Regions from separate parts of the Pseudomonas extremorientalis genome, predicted to be linked through region 3. Evidence: predicted binding sites of a transcription regulator. Region 3 holds the regulator's gene; each other region holds the start of a gene.
What was found. Region 3 encodes sigma-54, which starts transcription at its own class of promoters, with help from an activator protein. Its sites were predicted from a motif close to ANTGGCATNNANNTTGCTNT; they were not measured.

Region 1 (4,209 bases), 2.8 Mb from region 3:
TCGGAGTTGATGTACTCGAAGTTGACTTCCATGATCGCCTGCCAGGCTTCCTTCAAATCGATGAAGGCCTGCTCCAGCACCATGCGCACCACCCGCAACTCGGTGGGGGTGAACTCACGGCCTTCGATCTTGGCATGGCGGCCGTCGCCGCCGAAGAAGTTGTCCACCAGCTTGAACACCAGCTTGGCGTCGAGGATGAACAGCGCGGTGCCGCGCAGTGGCTTGATCTTGACCAGGTTGAGGCTGGTGGGCACGTACAGCGAGTGCACGTACTCGCCGAACTTCATCACCTGCACGCCGCCCACCGCCACGTCCGCCGAACGACGCAGCATGTTGAACATGCTGATGCGGGTATAGCGGGCAAAACGTTCGTTGATCATCTCCAGGGTCGGCATGCGTCCACGGACGATGCGATCCTGGCTGGTGAGGTCATAACTTTTGACGCTGCCGGGCTCGGCAGCCATTTCGGTCTGTACCAGACCATCGTCGACGCCATGCAGCAGCGCGTCGATTTCATCCTGGGACAGCAGGTCTTGCACGGCCATGTCGTGATCCTACTGCAATACGAAGTTAGTGAAGAGCGCCTGCTCGACCACGACTTTGCCGAGCTCCTTCTGGGCCACTTCCTGCACGCTGGCCGTGACTTTCTGGCGCAGCATTTCCTGGCCCACCGGGGTGGCGAGTGTGTCGAAGCTCTGGCTGGAGAACAGCATGACGAGGTTGTTGCGGATCACGGGCATGTGCACCTTGAGGGCGTCCAGGTCCGAAGCGTTACGCGCCAGCAAGGTGATGCTCACCTGCAGGTAGCGTTGACGACCGTTCTGATTGAAGTTGGCGACAAAGGCCGGAAGCATCGGCTCGAAGATTGCCGGTTGCTTGACGTTAGTGGCGGTTTCGGCGGCGGGTGCCGGCTTGCTGGCACTGCTGTGCATGATGTACCAGGTGCCACCCACCGAGGCGCCGATAGCCAGGAGCAGGCCCAGGACTATCAACAGGATAAGCTTGAGCTTGCCTTTGCCTGCGGGTGCTTTTGCTGCGTCTTCGCTCTTCGCCATGCCAATAATCCGTCACTATTCGGGGATTCATAGATCTACGGAGAGGCAAGAGCAAGTGTTATGCCAGAGTTGTCTGGAAGTCGAGGAGGTACGGGCGCAGCAAATCAAATTGTGGGAGGGGGCTTGCCCCCGATAGCGGTGTATCAGTCACCCATGTTTCAGCTGAAACACCCTCATGGGGGCAAGCCCCCTCCCACATTTCGTCCGGATCACGCGTAGTAGTCGACCGCACTGGAGCCGATTACGGTTGAGGTGACCGGCGTCACGGCTTCAGCCACATCAAGGTGGTTGCCGCTGTCGCCATTGTCACCACCGCGCCCGCCGCTACCGCTCACACCACGGGTCTGGGCCTGCTGCTGTTGTTGCTCCTGCCCACGGGACTGGTCCGACACGTTCACGTCCACCTGGCCCATGCCCTGCTGGGCAAACATCTCCCGCAAGCGCCCGGACTGGCTTTCCAACGCTTCACGTACCACCGGGTGGGCGCTCATGAAGTTGACCTGGGCCTGTTGGTCGGCGGTCATGTTGACCTTGATATCCAGGCGGCCAAGCTCAGCGGGTTGCAACTGGATCTCCGCCGACTTGAGGTTGGCGCTGGACAGGTACATCACCCGGTTGACGATTTCATCGGTCCAGCCGCTCTGGTGCATGGCCAATGGCGCATTGGTCACCGGTGGCAAGGCGTTGGCGGTTTTCGGCGTGGCCGCCTGGGTCAACGCGGCGAGGCGGTTGGCGAAGTCATCGACACGGGTGTCGCTGCTGGCGTTCTTCAGGTCCTTGAGACCGTCTTCGATCAACCCGCTGAAGGCCTTGTCGCCACCCTGGTCGGTGCTGTCCTTGGTGGCTTGCTGGTCGACCATATTGGCCAGGCCGGCGGCGAAATTCTGTGCGGCAGTGGGTTGATCCTGAGTCGGTGCCGGAGCGGTTTTTGCCTGGGCCTGGCTGCTGGCCGATACGTGACCGCCCTGCTCCATCGCCAGGCGCACGGCGGGCATGGCATCCAGGGGATCTGCTTCAGGATCGAAAGCCGGCTTGGCTTCCTCGGTCGCTGCGACCGGCGCAGCAACCACCGGCTGAGCCTTGTCATCCTTGGTCGTGGTCGCGGGCGCAGGTGTTTCAACCGGCACCGGCACGGCTACCGGGGTGACGGTGGCAATCAGTGCCGGGTCGACCACCGGGTCAGCCGGAGGTTGCTGCACCAAGGCAGGGTCGGCTGGCGCGTCGTCATCCTTGCTCGCGCTGTCGTCGGTTTTGGCCGGCGGCGTGGCAGGCAAGGTATTGCCGCTATCGGCAACGGCTGGCGTGCTGGCGGCAGGCTTGTCATTGCCCGCTGCAGGCTTGGCGCTGGCATCGGACGACTTGGTTGCGGTGGGTTTGGCCGAGCTGTCGTCGGTCTTGACCGTGGGCTTGGACGCCTGGCTGGCAAACACTTGAGCGAAGCCAGGGCCCTTGTCCCGTGGGTCCGCAGCCACTGCCGATGGGTTGGCAGAGGGCGCTTGAGGCTTGGCCGCGGGGGCAGCCTGAAGGAGCGAATTCGGGGCGACTGGCATAGGTAAAGGTCTCCACTGCATGGGGGTCGGGGATGCAGTATTGAGAGGTAGAGCAAGAGTTGGGCCAGGTTTGGGGGCGGTTGGTTTTATTGAGTACATATCCGTTTTTTAGGTAACGGCCACTTAGGGTTCCGCCCTTACGGCGGCTCACTTTGGAAAAGCCCCAAAGTAAGCAAAGGGCTCTTGCCCCAACACTCGGCACCTCGCCTAGGCTCGGTGTGCCCGTAATCCGACAGTGATTTGGGGGGCCGCCTAAGATCAAAATCAAAAGCAAAGCGCGGCGGCCGAATAGCCGACCGAATCGTTGAAGCGTACGCGCTCCCCTGTAGGAGCAGGGCTTGCCCGCGAAGGTCGTTAACCATAACGCGGGAAGCCAGGATAAACGCGGCGCGCTCACTGGTTCTAGGGCTGCTTCGCAGCCCAACGCGGGGCAAGCCCGCTCGCCACAGTAAGTCGGTTACACAGAACAAAAAACGTATCTACGATGCGCAGCGAGTCGCTCTTGCTTTTGATCTTCGGCGCCCCGTCAAACACGCTGGCCGAACGCAGGCTTGAGGGAACACTGAGCCTAGGCGAGGTGCCGAGTGTTGGGGCGAAGGCCTTTTGGTTACTTTTGGGCCTTTCCAAAAGTGACCCGCCGTAAGGGCGGAACCCTAAGCCGCCGTTACATAAAAAACGGATATGTACTCAATCACATCTGAAACCGCTGCCGCTCCGACTCATACAAAGGCTTCACCAACGCAAACTCCCGATCAATCTGATCCACCAACTCCCCCAGATCCCCAACCACAGGCCCAACGGACTCAACCTCCAACCGCTGACACAACTGCGCCAACCTCACCGCCCCAAGGTTCCCACTGCTGCCCTTGAAACTATGCGCAATCCGCCCCAACGCCTTCGCATCATCCCTGGCCTTGCGCAGCGCTTCGACGCGCTTCTGGGAATCATCAAGAAAGGTATCAAGCAACTTGGGATACTCGCCTTCCATGACTTCCTGCAAACCCGACAGCACCTCCGGGTCCAGATGTAGATCAACCACTTGCTCGCTCCTTGATCAAGAATCGGCGGATTATGCCAGAGCCTCCCAGGAAAACTCCACGCAGACACTGCGCCCGCCATCCGACCAGCGTACATCGCTGCTCAATTGGCGCACCAGGCTCAAGCCCCGGCCGGACAGACGGTCGATATCCAACGGCCGCGCCAGCACCTGTTCCACATCGAAACCGGGGCCGCTGTCCTCGACGCGCAGGGTCATCCTGCCACCCGCCTCCGTCGGTACCACCTGCACATGCACCCGTATATAGCCGCTGTTGAGTTGTGCCAGGCGGTCATTACGCAGACGGTAATACTCGGCAAACCCCTGGGCGTCACGCTTGAGCCGTGAATCCAGGCCCAGCACGCCATGCTCCAGCGCATTGGAATACAGCTCCGCCATCACGCTGTACAGCGCCCCGCTCTGCTCGCGCAGGCCGTGGATCTCCAGCAGCAGTTGCAGCAGGTACGGCAATGGGTTGTAACGCTTCAAGGTCTCTGCACGGAATTCGAAACTCACCGACCAATCCAGCGGACAAGACTGCCCACTGTCGGCATACAACGGTCCGCTC
Region 2 (4,209 bases), 2.6 Mb from region 3:
CGGTAATCAACAACGGCATGGCCAGTTCATGCAGGCCATCGCCGCGCCCATCCTGGGGCATGAGTGACAGCGAGTAGCTGACGTCGAGCATGCGTGCGAGGTTTTCGGCACGCTCCAGGTAGCGCGACATCCAGTACAGATCCGAGGCAGTTCTACTCAACATGGCATCATTCCTCGACCACCCAAGTGTCTTTGGTGCCGCCGCCCTGGGACGAGTTGACCACCAGCGAGCCTTCGCGCAAGGCCACGCGGGTCAGGCCACCGGGGACTACACGGGTCTCCTTGCCGGACAACACAAATGGGCGCAGGTCGATATGGCGCGGCGCAATGCCGTTTTCGACAAAGGTCGGGCAGGTGGATAAACACAGGGTCGGCTGGGCGATATAGGCGTGGGGCTTGGCCTTGATACGCGCACGGAAGGCTTCGATTTCCGCTGCCGTGGACGCCGGGCCTACCAGCATGCCGTAGCCGCCGGAGCCCTGGGTTTCCTTCACCACCAGGTCCGGCAGGTTGGCGAGCACGTGGGACAGTTCGTCGGGCTTACGGCACTGGAAGGTCGGAACATTCTTCAGGATCGGTTCTTCATCCAGGTAAAAACGGATCATCTCGGTGACGAAGGGGTACACCGACTTGTCATCCGCCACCCCGGTGCCGATGGCATTGGCCAGCACCACATTCCCGCAGCGATAAGCCGCGAGCAGGCCGGGCACGCCGAGCATGGAGTCCGGGTCGAAGGCCAGGGGGTCGAGAAACGCATCGTCGAGGCGACGGTAGATCACATCCACGGCCTTTGGCCCATCGGTCGTGCGCATGAAGACGCGATCATCACGCACGAACAGGTCGGCGCCTTCCACCAGTTCCACCCCCATCTCACGGGCGAGAAAGGCATGCTCAAAGAACGCGCTGTTAAAGCGACCCGGCGTCAATACCACCACGCTGGGGTTATCCAGGGGGCTTGAGCTTTTCAGGGTGTCGAGCAACAGGTTGGGGTAGTGATCGATAGGCGCGATGCGCTGGGCAGCGAACAGTTCGGGGAACAGGCGCATCATCATCTTGCGGTCTTCGAGCATATAGCTGACGCCGCTGGGCGTACGCAGGTTGTCTTCGAGCACGTAGTACGTACCGTCTCCATCGCGTACGAGGTCGACGCCGGAGATGTGGGAATACAGGTCGCGGTGCAGGTCCAGGCCCTGCATTGCCAGCTGGTATTGCTCGTTGGCCAGCACCTGTTCGGCAGGAATGATCCCGGCCTTGATGATGCGTTGCTCGTGATACAGGTCGGCGAGAAACATGTTCAGCGCCTTGACCCGCTGGATGCAGCCGCGCTCGACAATCCGCCATTCGCTGGCGGGAATGCTGCGCGGGATGGTGTCGAAGGGAATCAGGCGCTCGGTGCCCTGCTCGTCCCCGTAGAGGGTGAAGGTGATCCCGGCGCGGTGAAACAGCAAATCGGCTTCGCGCCGGCGCTGGGCCAGCAGTTCAGGCGGGGTTTCGGCCAGCCAGCGGGCGAACTCGCGGTAATGCGGTCGGACCTGGCCTGCCCCATCGTACATTTCATCGTAATAAGTGCGGATCATGCCGAACTCCTTGTCACCCGGGCGAAAGAACCGTCGCAAGGCCCGTGCCAGCGGCATAAACACTTAGAAATCAGTGAGTTGAATTAACCACGCAATCTGCTCGCACCGTCCTGGTGCGCAGAATGCCCGGTGCACTGCCCGACGCTTCATCGCAATGCGGGCTTTGACTATCAACAGCATAGTCAGAGTTGATTTCACTGCCCGGCGCAGGCTGCGGATAATCGGCCCCATCTGCTGAACTGCCTTCAGCGCTCCGCTCTTCCCTTTAAGCCACCCTCATGGGTGGCCTTTTTTTTGGTGCATAAAAATAGCGCGCAAGTTCCGAGTAATTTTCCCACCTCACAAACAAAATCGGCCGACCCAAAGGTCAGCCGATACGCTGTGTTTCTCATACTTCAAGTCGCTACATGGGTAACCCACGCACCTCCTGCTTCACGCCCCATCCTTCGATGATCCCACCCAGCGGCTCGACCACCGCCCCGAAGTCTTGCTCGAAGTCTCCTATGCCGTCGTAGGTCGCAAACATGACTTTGCTCAGTTCCAGGTACCAGGCGCCATCGTCGCGCGCACTCACCTGGGCATTCAGGGATTCCCCGCGAAACTCACCCGCAGCCCTGCGCGCCCGTTCCTCATCCGGGAAAATGGCGTAGAACTCGATGGGGTGAAAACGCGAAAAGTCGAAGCCGCCTTCTTTCATGCGGCGCAGAACGTTGGTGCTGATGTCTTCTTGATAGGCTGTGCTCATGAAAAGTGCTCCTCGAATTGATGGATAGACTTTCCGTGCTTCCCGAAGCCCACGCCGCAATGGCGTGGGGACTACGGCAACAACATCACCGCTGGAAAACAAGCATGTAGCTGACAAGACCAGAACTAGCGATTCATTCGCTGATCTCGTTTGCAGAGTAGCGCGAAGCTATCACCTCCACCAGAGGCGCTTGGATGGCTTACAGGGAATGTTCAGGCGGCGGGAGAGATGTCGAGGATCTGGATACTGTTCTGGTCTTTGAGGATCTTGACCGTCGGCTCGGGCTTGCGGCCCTCCAGGTCATTGAGGTCCAGTTCGGCGGCGACGGGCACCAGCTTGTTGCGAATCATGCGCGCAGCGTCTTCGAGGCTGGGCTTGTGTTCGCAGGTGAACTGCTCCACGGACTGCACGCCGTGATCATCAACGAAGGTAATTTGCCACGTTTGCATCGGTGCCTCCTCGATAAAACCCATATGTGGGCTTACACGTATCTGGACCTTGAGCGCTGGACAAACGTTCCACTCAAGGCCGGAGGCACCGGATCAGCTGCAGTTATTTTTCTGCGTGTTGTTTCAAGGCTTTCAAGGTGTTGAACGGGGCGTCCACCACAAACTTGTTGGCCAACCACGAGGGCACGCTGCCGCCAGGCTCGGTGTGCACCTGGTAGGTGACTTCGGTCAGGTTGTCGCCTTTGGGCACCAGTTTCCAGAAGCCGTCGACCTGGGCGACGCGCACGTAGCCTTTTTCTTCAGGCTTGTAGGTGGGGACACCTTCAAGTTTACGAGTCAACGTGCCATCGGCGGCCTTGGTCGTGGTGATATGCAGGTAAGAGTCACGATCCGTCACAGGGAACGGCGCTTTGAATTGGGTGTAGGTCCAGCTCTCGTCGCCCTTCTTGTCGACCAGTTTCTGGGACTTGCATTCGTGGATCCAGGCGCACGCACCGGCAACGTCTTCCTGCAGCGCGACAATCTTGGCCACCGGCGCCTTGATCGTGGTGACCCCGCGATACGCCTTGTACTTGGAGCCGGCAATTTCGCTCAGGGACACCTTGATACCGTCTTCGTCCTTGGCGACTTGCCAATCCTCAGCCTGGGCAGTGGCAGCAAACAACACTGTAAAACCGCACAACACAGCCATTCGTTTCAGCGAACCCATTGTTGTATTCCTTATTGTTGAAGTTCCGATAGTAAAGCCCATCAAGCCGCCGTCATCTGCTCCCACCAGCCGATCAAGCGGATCGCATCGGCCTGGTCGGTGCCGCAGACCTCGAGATCTGCCTTGAAATCACTGCACACCGCCGGTCGCTCCGGCTGGCCGAACAGCAGGCATAGTTGTTCGACCGACAGGTGCAAGCAGCGTTCGCCGGCGGGCTTGCCTTGTGGCATGCCCGGTAATGGCGAACTGATGGAGGGGGCGATGCAGCAAGCGCCACAGCCTTCACGGCAATTCATGACCAGCAAGTCCTCGACGACTCAATGTGGATGGCGGGGCTAGAGTACGCCCTAAAACAGCCGTTTTAAAATGGGTTAACAGGGGTTTTTCGCAGAAAACAAAAGTGACTGACCAGTCTGCGACAGATGGTCGAGGGCACGCGTCACGTTTGCGGGAAAAGTTTACTGCTTGAACTCGAACTCCAGCGCGGCGCCTTCCACTTCGCGTCGTTCTTCGTTGCGCAGTTGCAGCTTCATTTCGTTGCTGAGCAGACGGCCGTTGATCTGGAAGGCGCTGTTGTCGGCGGGCTTCTCACCGAACATCGGCGGCAGCAAGGGCACACTTTTGGGTTTGGGCATGGTGCCGATAGGCTGCAAGTGCCTGACCATATCCGACGGCAAGGACAGGTCCAACTGTGCCGGTGGCAATTGTGTCTGCGTCACCTCGCGAGAT
Region 3 (4,209 bases):
GCTTACGCGCACCAAGACCGGCGATATCGATGTCGTGACCTCGGTCGGCAACCTGGCTTACTTCGAACAGAAGCAGTCCGCGACCGATACCGGACCGATGAAGGGCTACGGCAAGACCATCCAGTACCATGCCCAGCAGAACCGCATCGTCCTGATCGACCAGGCCAAGGTGCTCAGCCCCGATGGCAACTCCACGGAAGGTGAGAAGATCACCTATGACACCGTGAAACAGATTGCAAACGCCGGTCGTGCCAATGGCAACAAGGTCACCGCGCCTCGTCCACGCATCGACATGGTTATCCAGCCGAAGAAGAAGGCCGAGTAATGGCAACCCTGAAAGCCCAGCATCTGGCCAAGGCCTATAAAAGCCGTCAGGTCGTGCGCGACGTCAGCCTGTCGATCGACAGCGGCCAGATCGTCGGCTTGCTCGGCCCCAACGGCGCCGGCAAGACCACTTGCTTCTACATGATCGTTGGCCTGGTCCAGGCGGACCAGGGTCGCGTGCTGATCGATGACCTGGACGTGAGCCACCAGCCAATGCACGGCCGCGCCCGTGCCGGTATCGGCTATCTTCCACAGGAAGCGTCGATCTTCCGCAAACTGTCGGTGTCGGACAACATCATGGCGATCCTCGAGACCCGCAAGGAACTCGACCGTGACGGCCGTCGCAAGGAGCTGGAAAGCCTGCTGCAGGAGTTCCACATCAACCATATCCGCGACAACCTCGGCATGAGCCTGTCCGGTGGTGAGCGTCGCCGTGTGGAAATCGCCCGCGCCCTGGCCACTGCACCCAAGTTCATCCTGCTGGACGAGCCGTTTGCCGGCGTCGACCCGATCTCGGTCGGCGACATCAAGCAGATCATCCATCACCTCAAGGCCAAGGGCATCGGCGTGCTGATCACCGACCACAACGTCCGTGAGACGCTCGACATCTGCGAAACCGCCTATATCGTCAATGACGGCCAGCTGATTGCCGAAGGTGATTCCGCCACAATCCTGGCCAATGAACTGGTCAAGGAAGTGTATCTGGGTCACGAGTTCCGCCTGTAAACACCGTGGTGTCACGGCGTTCGCCAAGGTGCGCGGGAGTCAATGAAAACCTCCGGATTTTTATTGTTACCGCGCTCTAGGCAAAGCACCCGACATCAGGCATATAATTTGCTTATGTTTGGCGCTCACGCGCCCTGTCGTGGATGGCGCATTGCGCCGGCGAATAAGGTGTTAAGCCCCTGCCATGAAACCATCGCTAGTCCTGAGAATGGGCCAGCAGCTGACGATGACACCGCAGCTGCAACAGGCCATCCGCCTGCTCCAATTGTCGACCCTGGACCTGCAACAGGAAATCCAGGAGGCCCTGGAGTCCAATCCGATGCTCGAACGCCAGGAAGAAGGCGACGACTTCGATAATGCAGACCCGCTGGCCGATAACATCGAGCAAAAACCCAATTCCGATGTGCAGGAACCCTCCTACCAGGAAACCGCCCCCACGGTGGACAACCTTGAGGAAGGCGAATGGAACGAACGCATTCCCAACGAGCTTCCGGTCGACACCGCCTGGGAAGATGTCTACCAGACCAGCGCCAGCAGCCTGCCCAGCAACGACGATGACGAGTGGGACTTCACCACCCGCACCTCTGCCGGCGAGAGCCTGCAGAGCCATCTGCTATGGCAACTGAACCTGGCACCGATGTCGGACACCGATCGCCTGATCGCCGTAACCCTGATCGACTGCATCAACAATCAGGGTTATCTAGACGAGACGCTTGAAGAAATTCTTGAAGCCTTCGACCCCGAACTGGATATCGAACTGGACGAGATCGAAGCCGTCCTGCACCGCATCCAGCAGTTCGAGCCTGCCGGTATCGGCGCGCGCACCCTCAGCGAATGCCTGCTGCTGCAATTGCGCCAGCTGCCGGCCAAGACCCCATGGCTCGCCGAGGCCCAGCGCCTGGTCACCGACTATATCGACCTGCTGGGCAGCCGCGACTACAGCCAGTTGATGCGTCGCATGAAGCTCAAGGAAGACGACCTGCGCCAGGTCATCGAGCTGGTACAGAGCCTCAACCCGCGCCCCGGCTCGCAAATCGAGTCCAGCGAAGCCGAATATGTCGTCCCCGACGTGATCGTGCGCAAGGACAACGAGCGTTGGCTGGTGGAACTGAACCAGGAGTCGGTGCCACGCCTGAGGGTCAACCCGCAATATGCCGGTTTCGTCCGCCGCGCCGACACCAGCGCCGATAACACCTTCATGCGCAACCAGTTGCAGGAAGCCCGCTGGTTCATCAAGAGCCTGCAAAGCCGCAACGAAACCCTGATGAAAGTCGCCACCCAGATCGTCGAGCACCAGCGCGGCTTCCTGGAATACGGCGACGAAGCGATGAAGCCGCTGGTACTGCATGACATCGCCGAAGCGGTGGGCATGCATGAATCGACCATTTCACGCGTGACCACGCAGAAATTCATGCATACCCCACGGGGTATTTATGAACTGAAATACTTTTTCTCCAGCCACGTCAGCACCTCCGAAGGCGGTGAATGCTCGTCCACGGCGATCCGCGCGATCATCAAAAAACTGGTTGCCGCGGAAAATCAGAAAAAGCCATTGAGTGACAGTAAGATCGCTGGTTTACTGGAGGCACAAGGCATTCAGGTCGCCCGTCGAACCGTCGCCAAGTACCGCGAGTCCCTCGGGATCGCGCCTTCCAGCGAGCGTAAGCGTTTGATGTGACGGGCGGGCCACAGCGTTCCAGTGGCAGGCGCCTTTGCCTGCCGCTTTATGCACTGGCAACGAAGGAGAAGCTGTATGCAAGTCAACATCAGTGGACACCAACTGGAAGTGACCAAGCCCCTGCGTGAGTACACCGAAAGCAAGTTGAACAAGCTTGCAGGGCATTTTGACAAGATCACCAACGTGCAGGTCATCATGGAGGTCGATAAGCTCAAGCAGAAAATCGAGGCCACCCTGCACGTACCGAATGCCAAGCTCGTCGCCAATGCGGAACATGAAGACATGTACGCGGCGATCGACTCGCTCTACGACAAGCTGGACCGCCAACTCATAAAGCATAAGGAAAAGAATCTGCACCTGATGCAAGGTACAGGTCGTTAACTCTCCCCCCATGATCCGACTTGAAACCATCCTGACCCCCGGCCGTTCCCTCGTGAACGTGCCGGGCGGCAGTAAAAAGAAAGCCCTCGAACAAATTGCCAACCTGATCGCGCGCGAAGTGCCGGATCTGGAGATGCAGGATGTCTTCGATGCGCTGATTGCCCGTGAAAAACTCGGTTCCACGGGTTTTGGCAACGGCATCGCCATTCCTCACTGTCGCCTCAAAGGCTGCGAAACACCTGTCAGTGCCCTGCTGCACCTGGAAGCCCCCATCGATTTCGACGCCATCGACGGTGCGCCGGTAGACCTGCTGTTCGTCCTGCTGGTCCCGCAAGCCGCTACCGATGCGCACCTGGAACTGCTCCGGCAGATCGCCAGCATGCTCGACCGCAAGGAAGTACGCGACAAACTGCGTAGCGCCAGCAGCAATGAGGCGCTGTACCAGGTTGTCCTGGATGAACAGAACGGGCAGTAACCATGCGCTTGATCATCGTCAGCGGCCGCTCCGGCTCGGGTAAAAGCACCGCCCTCAACGTTCTTGAGGACAACGGGTTCTATTGCATCGACAACCTGCCCGCCGGCCTGCTGCCAGAGTTGGCGGAACGCGCCTTGATCCATACCGAACTGGCCCAACCGCTGGTCGCCGTTTCAATTGATGCCCGTAACCTGCCCAGCCACCTCGAGCGATTCCCGCAATTGCTCGAGGAAGTGCGGGGCAAGCACATTCATTGCGACGTGCTGTACCTGGACGCCGACGAAGAGACCCTGCTCAAACGCTTCTCCGAGACCCGCCGGCGCCACCCCCTCAGCAGCCCCCATCGCTCTCTGGCCGAAGCCATCGAAGACGAAACCAAGCTGCTGGGACCGATCATTGACCTCGCCGACCTCAAGATAAACACCACCAGCCTCAACCTGTACCAGTTGCGCGATGCCATCAAGCTGCGCCTGCTGAACCAGCCGGAGCCGGGCACGGCGTTCCTCGTGGAGTCGTTCGGGTTCAAGCGCGGCATGCCGGTCGACGCCGACCTGGTGTTCGATGTGCGCTGCCTGCCTAACCCGTACTGGAAACCGGAGCTGCGTGACCAGTCCGGTCTGGATCA

Region 1: LUU92_RS20575 (flagellar hook-length control protein FliK) is a predicted target of sigma-54. The motif match lies at 2,655-2,674, and genes of this name have one in related genera.
Region 2: LUU92_RS21735 (circularly permuted type 2 ATP-grasp protein) is a predicted target of sigma-54. The motif match lies at 1,610-1,629, and genes of this name have one in related genera.

What each region holds. Positions count from the first base shown of each region.
Region 1 covers NZ_CP089519.1:4,588,187-4,592,395, forward strand. The annotation lists gene fliM (flagellar motor switch protein FliM) at 1-545, opposite strand, end outside; gene fliL (flagellar basal body-associated protein FliL) at 555-1,055, opposite strand; gene LUU92_RS20575 (flagellar hook-length control protein FliK) at 1,265-2,605, opposite strand; gene LUU92_RS20580 (Hpt domain-containing protein) at 3,297-3,644, opposite strand; gene LUU92_RS20585 (ATP-binding SpoIIE family protein phosphatase) at 3,675-4,209, opposite strand, start outside.
Region 2 covers NZ_CP089519.1:4,847,175-4,851,383, forward strand. The annotation lists gene LUU92_RS21730 (alpha-E domain-containing protein) at 1-163, opposite strand, end outside; gene LUU92_RS21735 (circularly permuted type 2 ATP-grasp protein) at 168-1,577, opposite strand; gene LUU92_RS21740 (ribonuclease E inhibitor RraB) at 1,981-2,322, opposite strand; gene LUU92_RS21745 (hypothetical protein) at 2,535-2,771, opposite strand; gene LUU92_RS21750 (START domain-containing protein) at 2,875-3,480, opposite strand; gene LUU92_RS21755 (YkgJ family cysteine cluster protein) at 3,522-3,776, opposite strand; gene LUU92_RS21760 (hypothetical protein) at 3,939-4,209, opposite strand, start outside.
Region 3 covers NZ_CP089519.1:1,058,168-1,062,376, reverse strand. The annotation lists gene lptA (lipopolysaccharide transport periplasmic protein LptA) at 1-325, shown strand, start outside; gene lptB (LPS export ABC transporter ATP-binding protein) at 325-1,050, shown strand; gene LUU92_RS04625 (RNA polymerase factor sigma-54) at 1,235-2,728, shown strand; gene hpf (ribosome hibernation-promoting factor, HPF/YfiA family) at 2,804-3,109, shown strand; gene ptsN (PTS IIA-like nitrogen regulatory protein PtsN) at 3,120-3,584, shown strand; gene rapZ (RNase adapter RapZ) at 3,587-4,209, shown strand, end outside.